3 regions of the Aeromicrobium marinum DSM 15272 genome follow, and region 1 is predicted to be linked to each of the others. Evidence: predicted binding sites of a transcription regulator. Region 1 holds the regulator's gene; each other region holds the start of a gene.
What was found. Region 1 encodes LexA, which represses DNA repair genes until DNA is damaged. Its sites were predicted from a motif close to TCGAACANNTGTTCGA; they were not measured.

Region 1 (2,262 bases):
TCCGCTGCACACCTACCAGCAGAACGTGCAGGGCACGGTGCTGCTGCTGGAGGCGATGGAGGCCAACGGCGTCGACGCGTTGGTGTTCTCCTCCAGCGCAGCGGTGTTCGGCACGCCCGACGTGGAGCTGGTCACCGAGGACACCCCGACCCGGCCGGAGTCCCCGTACGGGGAGAGCAAGCTGATCGGCGAGTGGCTGATCGCCGACGTGGGCCGGTCATCGGGTCTGCGGCACACCTCGTTGCGGTACTTCAACGTGGTCGGGTCGGCCGTGCCGGAGCTGTACGACACCAGCCCGCACAACCTGTTCCCGCTGGTGATCAAGGCGTTGCGGGAGGGCCGCACCCCTCGCATCAACGGCACCGACTACCCCACGCCCGACGGCACGTGCGTGCGCGACTACATCCACGTGGCCGACCTGGCCGAGGCGCACGTGGTCGCGGCCCGGCGCCTGGTGGAGGGCGAGACCCTCGAGGCGGTCTACAACCTGGGCAGCGGGTCGGGCGTGTCGGTGCGCGAGATCATGGACGCCGCGGCCGCCGCGACGGGCATCGACTTCGAACCCGAGATCGGGCCGGCCCGGCCGGGCGACCCGGCCCGGATCGTGGCCACCGGCGAGCAGGCGGCCCGCGACCTGGGTTGGGAGAACCGGCACACGGTGCACCAGATGTTCGCCAGCGCCTGGAACGCCGGCTGACCGCTGGAGGTTTGTGGTTTCGAGGGCGCTCGTTCCTCGCGCCACCTCAACCACCGAGCAGGCCGACCACTCGGTGGTTGAGGTGCGAGCGTGCGAGCCTCGAAACCACCGACGCGACCACTCGGTGGTTGAGGTGCGAGCCTGCGAGCCTCGAAACCCCCGACCGGCCTACACGCGGCGCAGGACCGCGGTGACCTTGCCGAGGATCGTGGCGTGGGTGCCGTCGATGGGGGAGTAGTCGTCGTTGTGCGGCAGCAGCCACACCTGACCGTCCTTGCGCTGGAACGTCTTGACGGTGGCCTCACCGTCGAGCATGGCGGCGACGATCTCGCCGTTCTCGGCGACCGGCTGCTGGCGGATGACGACGTAGTCACCGCTGCAGATGGCCGCGTCGATCATGGAGTCGCCGGACACCTCGAGCAGGAACAGCGTGCCGTCGCCCACGAGCGACTTCGGCAGCGGGAAGATCTCCTCGACGCGCTCCTCGGCGAGGATCGGACCACCGGCGGCGATGCGTCCCACGATCGGGACGTAGGTCGCCTCGGGGTGGGCGTCGTCGATCCCGGTCTCGTCGTACGAGGACGCGGAGGCGCTGCTGACGGCATGGCGTGCCGCGCCGCCGTCGGGCAGGAAGATCTCCATGGCGCGAGGGCGGAACGGATCGCGGCGGATGTGCCCCATCTTCTCCAGCTGCTTGAGCTGGTGCGACACCGACGAGGTGCTGACCAGCCCCACCGCCTGCCCGATCTCGCGCATGCTCGGCGGGTAGCCCCGCTTCTCGACCTCGTCGCGCAGGAACTCCAGGACCCGGCGCTGCCGCGCGGTGAGCCCGTTGGCGTCGGCGGGACCGTCGGGGAGCTCGGTGACCGCGGCGTCGGTTCCGGGGGTGTTCTGCTCGTCGCTCATGCCCACAGGCTAGTACCGAAGGTGCGTTCGATCAAACACATGTTCGAGCGTGTCGCGGGGACTCGTCCACTAGGGTGACGGCCATGCCTCGCCCTCTCGTCACCCCGTCCCAGCCCCGGTCCGCCCTCGTGACGGGCGCCGCGCGGGGCATCGGCCGGGCCGTGGCCGCCGAGCTGGTGACCCGCGGCTACCAGGTGGTGGTCACCGACGTCGACGCTGCCGACGCCGCACGGACGGCGGCCGAGATCGGCGCGGTGGAGGGGTTCGCCCTCGACGTCACCGACGAGCAGGCCAACCGTGCCGCGGCGGCCCGCACGGCAGCGATCGCGCCTCTGGGCGCCTGGGTGTGCAACGCCGGCGTGCTGTTCGAGGGCGACCTGGTCGATCTCACGTCCGACCAGATCCGGCTGCAGTTCGACGTCAACGTCCTGGGGGTGGCCTGGGGTGTGCGGGCGGCCGCCGAGGTGTTCCGGCAGCAGGCGGCGAGCGGCGTGACCGGGGGAGAGATCGGCATCCTGGCCTCCCTCAGCGCCCACGCCCCGGTGCCCGGCCTGAGCGCCTACGCGGCCACCAAGGCCGCGGTGCTGTCGCTGGCGACCTCGTTGGCGACCGAGCTGTTGCCCGACGGGATCGGCGTGCACGCGGTATGTCCCGACGGG
Region 2 (2,262 bases), 980 kb from region 1:
TGATCGCCTTCACGATGACGCTGGCCACGATCGGTCCGACCGGGTCCGACCTCGGTGCAGGGGTGTCCGGCCGGACCTGGATCCTCAGCTCGATGAGCATCGGTCTCGGTGCCGCCCTCCTGACCGCCGGCACCATCGCCGACGACGTGGGCCGTCGCCGCGCGTTCGTGGTCGGGCTCGCCGTGCTCGTCGCCGGGTCGCTCGCATGCGTGGTCACGTCGTCGGTCGTGGTGTTCGTCGCGGCACGGATCGTGCAGGGTGTCGGGTCCGCCGCCGTCATCGCCTCGAGCCTCGGGATCATCGCGCACGCGTTCCCTGCCGGTCCCGCACGGGCACGCGCCAGCGGCGTGTGGGGCGCCAGCGTCGGCACCGGCATCGCGATCGGACCGGTCCTCGCCGCTTCGCTCGACCAGGTGGTGAGCTGGCGGGCGGCCTACGCCGTGCTCGCCGTGGCCTCGGTCGCCGTGGGCGTCCTCGCCCTGGCACTCGTCGACGAGTCCCGGATGCTCGAACCCCGCGGGCTCGACCTGGGAGGTGCCGCGCTGCTCGCCCTGGCGGTGAGCAGCTTCCTGGCAGCCCTGGTCGAAGGACGGTCGGGATGGGACCGACCGGTGGTCGTCGGCCTCGCCCTGGCGAGCGCCGCGCTCCTCGCCGGCTTCGCCGTGGTCGAGCACCGCAGCACCAGTCCCATGATCGAGCTGTCCCTGCTCACGCATCCCCCCTTTCTCGCGGCGACGGTGGCCGCAGGCGTGACGGGTGGCGGCATCATCGCCCTGATGTCGTACCTGCTCGGCTTCCTGGAGGCCGCGCTCGGCATCACCCCGCTCGAGGCGGCACTCCTCCTGCTCGCGTGGTCGGTCACCAGCGTGGTCACCGCACTGCTCGCCCGCCGCATCCCCCCGAGGTTCCCCGGTCGGGTCCAGCTCGCCATCGGTCTGCTCGTCGTCGCCTGCGGACAGCTCACGCTCACCGGCGTGCGGGCCGACTCGACCTGGCTGCACTTCCTGCCCGGCCTCCTGGTGGCCGGAGTGGCATCGGGAGTCGTGAATGCGGCACTGGGCCGCGAGGCCGTGGCGAGCGTGCCCCCGGGCCGCGGCGGGATGGGCAGCGGCGCCAACAACACCGCGCGCTACGTGGGATCGGCCGTGGGGGTCACGGTCGTGGCCGTCGTGGCGGCACGACCGGGACCGGGATCACCCGTCGACGACCTGATCAGCGGCTGGAACGTCGCCGTCGTGGTCACCGCCGCGGTGTCGCTGGTGGGGGCCGCGGTGGTGCTGGCGTGCCGGCCCCGTCGCGCCTGAGGTGCCGCTCCTGTGGTTTCGAGGCTCGCAGGCTCGCACCTCAACCACCGAGGGCTCGGGCCAGGGATGGGGCGCCCAGGCTCGCACCTCAACCACCGGGGGGCCGGCTCGGGGGCGGGTCGGTGGTTGAGGTGCGACGAGCTCTGCGAGGAGCCTCGAAACCACCACACTTCCAGCAAGAATTCCCGCCCGACCTCTGGTCATCGAACGCGTGTTCGAGTACAATGGATGCATGGACTCGGGGACCATCGTCGACACGCTTCGCACCGTTGCCGGTGCGTTGAGCGGAGGCGACGACCGCGAGGTGCTGGTCGCGATCCAGACCGCGCAGGACGCGCTGGACGCAGCCAAGGTCCACCACCTGGCCGCCCTGCAGCGCTCGGCGGGTCACGAGCTGGACGGCGCATCGGCCATGACGACCTGGACGCGCCGGCACCTGCGGTTGCCGGCGCTGACCACCCGGCAGCTCCTGGCCGCCGAGGCCACCCTGCGGGAGCTGCCCGCGGTCGCTGCTGCCGCCGAGGCGGGACGGATCCGGGTCGAGCACGTCGCGGTGTTCACCTACGGCATCCGCCACATCGGCCGCCAGATCATCGTCGAGGCCGAGCCGTGGCTGCTCGACGTCGCCCTCGCCTGTGAGCCGGTCGAGCTCCGCAGGGTCATGCGGCAGCTGCGCGAGGCCGTGTTCCCCGACCAGCTCGACCAGGCATGGGCCGACGGCATGGACAAGGAGGACCTCACCGTCAGCCCGGTCCCGATGGGCTGGCACGTCAACGGATTCCTCTCCACCGTCACCGGCGCCAAGCTGAAGGCCGTCCTCGACTCCATTGCCGCCCCCACCGACGCCGAGGACACCCGCACCGGACCCGAACGACGCGTCGACGCCCTCGACACCCTGCTGTCCACGGTCCTCGACGCAGGACTCCCGTCGGACAAGGGCATCCGACCCCACCTGTCG
Region 3 (2,262 bases), 410 kb from region 1:
CGCGTGCACAGGCCGACCATCTGGTCCAGATCGGTGCGGCCGCCGTTCTCCCACCAGGTCGCGTGATGGATCTCCAGGTGCGTGTTGGCGCAGCCGGGTGCGGCGCACACACCGTCCTGGCGGGCGATGATCGCCCTGCGTTGCTGGAGCGTGGCGAGCCTGCGGGTGCGTCCGACGTTGAGGACCCGGGCCTGGGTGAGGTCGCCGGTGGTGGTCATGATCGCGGTCAGATCGCTGATGCAGCCCAGGTAGGACAGCAGCTGCGGTCCGATGGATCCGAATCCGGCCAGCTGGGCTGGAGTCCCGGCCGGGCCGGCACCGGCCCGGGCTGCGGCCAGGGTGTCGGCGTCGGCGATCACGGACAGGTGCGGGCGGATGCCCTTGTCCGACGGGAGCCCCGACTCGAGCACCTTCGACACCAGGGTGTCGAGGGCGTCGACGCGTCGCTCGGCGCCGGTGCGCCTGTCCTCTGCGTCGGTGGGAGCGGCGATCGAGTCGAGCACCGCCCTGAGCTTCGCTCCGGTGACGGTCGACAGGAAGCCGTTCACGTGCCAGCCCATCGGGACGGGATTCACCTGGAGATCTTCCTTCTCCATGCCATCGGCCCAGGCCTGGTCGAGGGACTCGGGGAACACGGCTTCGCGGAGCTGCTGCATGACCCGGCGGAACTCGACCGGCTCGTGGGTGACGGCGACGTCCAGCAGCCAGCTCTGTGCCTCACGGACCACGGACCGTCCGATGTGGCGGATCCCGTAGGTGAACACCGCGACGTGATCGGCCCGGATCCGACCGGCCTCGGCCGCCTCGGGCAGATCCCGCAGGGTCGAGTCGGCGGCCAACAGCTTCCTGGTGGTCTGTGCCGGCAACCGCAGATGCGTCCTGGCCCAGGTCGACATCGCCGACGCACCGTCCAGCTCGAAACCCGCCGTCCGTTGCACCGCAGCCAGGTGATGGACCTTCGCCGCATCCAACGCGTCCTGCGCAGCCTGGATCGCGACCAGGACCTCCCGGTCATCGCCACGCGTCAGCGCATCAGCAGCCCCACGCAGCGTGGCGGCGACGGTCCCCGAATCCATGCTTCCACCCTACTCGAACAGACGTTCGATGACAAGAGTCTACGGCAGGTTTCTCGCTGGAATGACCGAGGTTTCGAGGCTCCTCGCAGAGCTCGTCGCACCTCAACCAGCGAAGGGCTACCGGTGTGAAGGGTGCTCCCTGCCCCAGGCCCTTCGGCCCTCGATCGACCCCGGTCGTGACGCCACCGAACACCCGTCCCGTCGGGGTCGCGGCGCTGCTAGGGTGATCGCCGAACCGACATCCTTTAACGGCCGTCCCGTGAGGCGGAGAAGGAGGTCAGCCATGGTCACGTCATCGCACGGGTCCAGTGCCGACGAACCCGATGCTGCGCCGCTGCGACAGGTCCTCGACTCCGCCGAGATCGGTCGGGCGTTGACGCGCATCACCCACGAGATCCTCGAGCGCAACCACGGTGCCGGCGAGGTGGTCCTGGTCGGCATCCCGACCCGGGGTGTGCACCTGGCCCGCCGCATCGCCGACCGGATGAGCCAGGTCGAGTCGCGTCCCGTCCACGCCGGCGCCCTCGACATCACGATGTACCGCGACGACCTGCGGCTCAAGCCGGCCCGCGCGCTCGAACACACCGACATCCCTGACGACGTCGACGGCAAGGTCGTCGTGCTCGTCGACGACGTGCTGTTCTCGGGCCGCACGATCCGGGCCGCCCTCGACGCTCTGGGCGACCTCGGCCGACCCCGGGCGGTGCAGCTGGCGGTCCTGATCGACCGGGGCCACCGCGAGCTGCCGATCCGCGCCGACTTCGTCGGCAAGAACCTGCCGACCGCTCTCACCGAGAAGGTGCGGGTCCGTCTGCGGGAGACCGACGAGGTCGAGGACTCCGTGGCGATCGCCGGAGGCGCCTCATGAAGCGACACCTGCTGAGCGCGGCCGACCTGGCCCGCGACGAGGCGTCCCGGGTGCTCGACACCGCGGAGGAGATGCTCGGCATCGCTGAGCGGCCGATCAAGAAGCTGCCGACCCTGCGCGGACGCACCGTCGTCAACCTGTTCTTCGAGGACTCGACCCGCACCCGGATCTCGTTCGAGGCCGCGGCGAAGCGGCTCAGCGCCGATGTCATCACCTTCTCGGCCAAGGGCTCCAGCGTGAGCAAGGGCGAGAGCCTCAAGGACACCGCGCTGACCCTGCAGGCGATGGGCGCCGACGCGGTCGTCATCCGGCACCACT

Region 2: a site for LexA is predicted at 1,508-1,523, ahead of HMPREF0063_RS12285 (HNH endonuclease signature motif containing protein). Genes of this name have one in related genera too.
Region 3: a site for LexA is predicted at 1,090-1,105, ahead of HMPREF0063_RS05330 (HNH endonuclease signature motif containing protein). Genes of this name have one in related genera too.

Annotation. Positions count from the first base shown of each region.
Region 1 is NZ_CM001024.1:1,433,706-1,435,967, reverse strand. Features, by position in the region: gene galE (UDP-glucose 4-epimerase GalE) at 1-697, shown strand, start outside; gene lexA (transcriptional repressor LexA) at 866-1,603, opposite strand; gene HMPREF0063_RS16210 (SDR family NAD(P)-dependent oxidoreductase) at 1,687-2,262, shown strand, end outside.
Region 2 is NZ_CM001024.1:2,415,812-2,418,073, forward strand. Features, by position in the region: gene HMPREF0063_RS12280 (MFS transporter) at 1-1,304, shown strand, start outside; gene HMPREF0063_RS12285 (HNH endonuclease signature motif containing protein) at 1,537-2,262, shown strand, end outside.
Region 3 is NZ_CM001024.1:1,018,871-1,021,132, forward strand. Features, by position in the region: gene HMPREF0063_RS05330 (HNH endonuclease signature motif containing protein) at 1-1,076, opposite strand, end outside; gene pyrR (bifunctional pyr operon transcriptional regulator/uracil phosphoribosyltransferase PyrR) at 1,360-1,944, shown strand; gene HMPREF0063_RS05340 (aspartate carbamoyltransferase catalytic subunit) at 1,941-2,262, shown strand, end outside.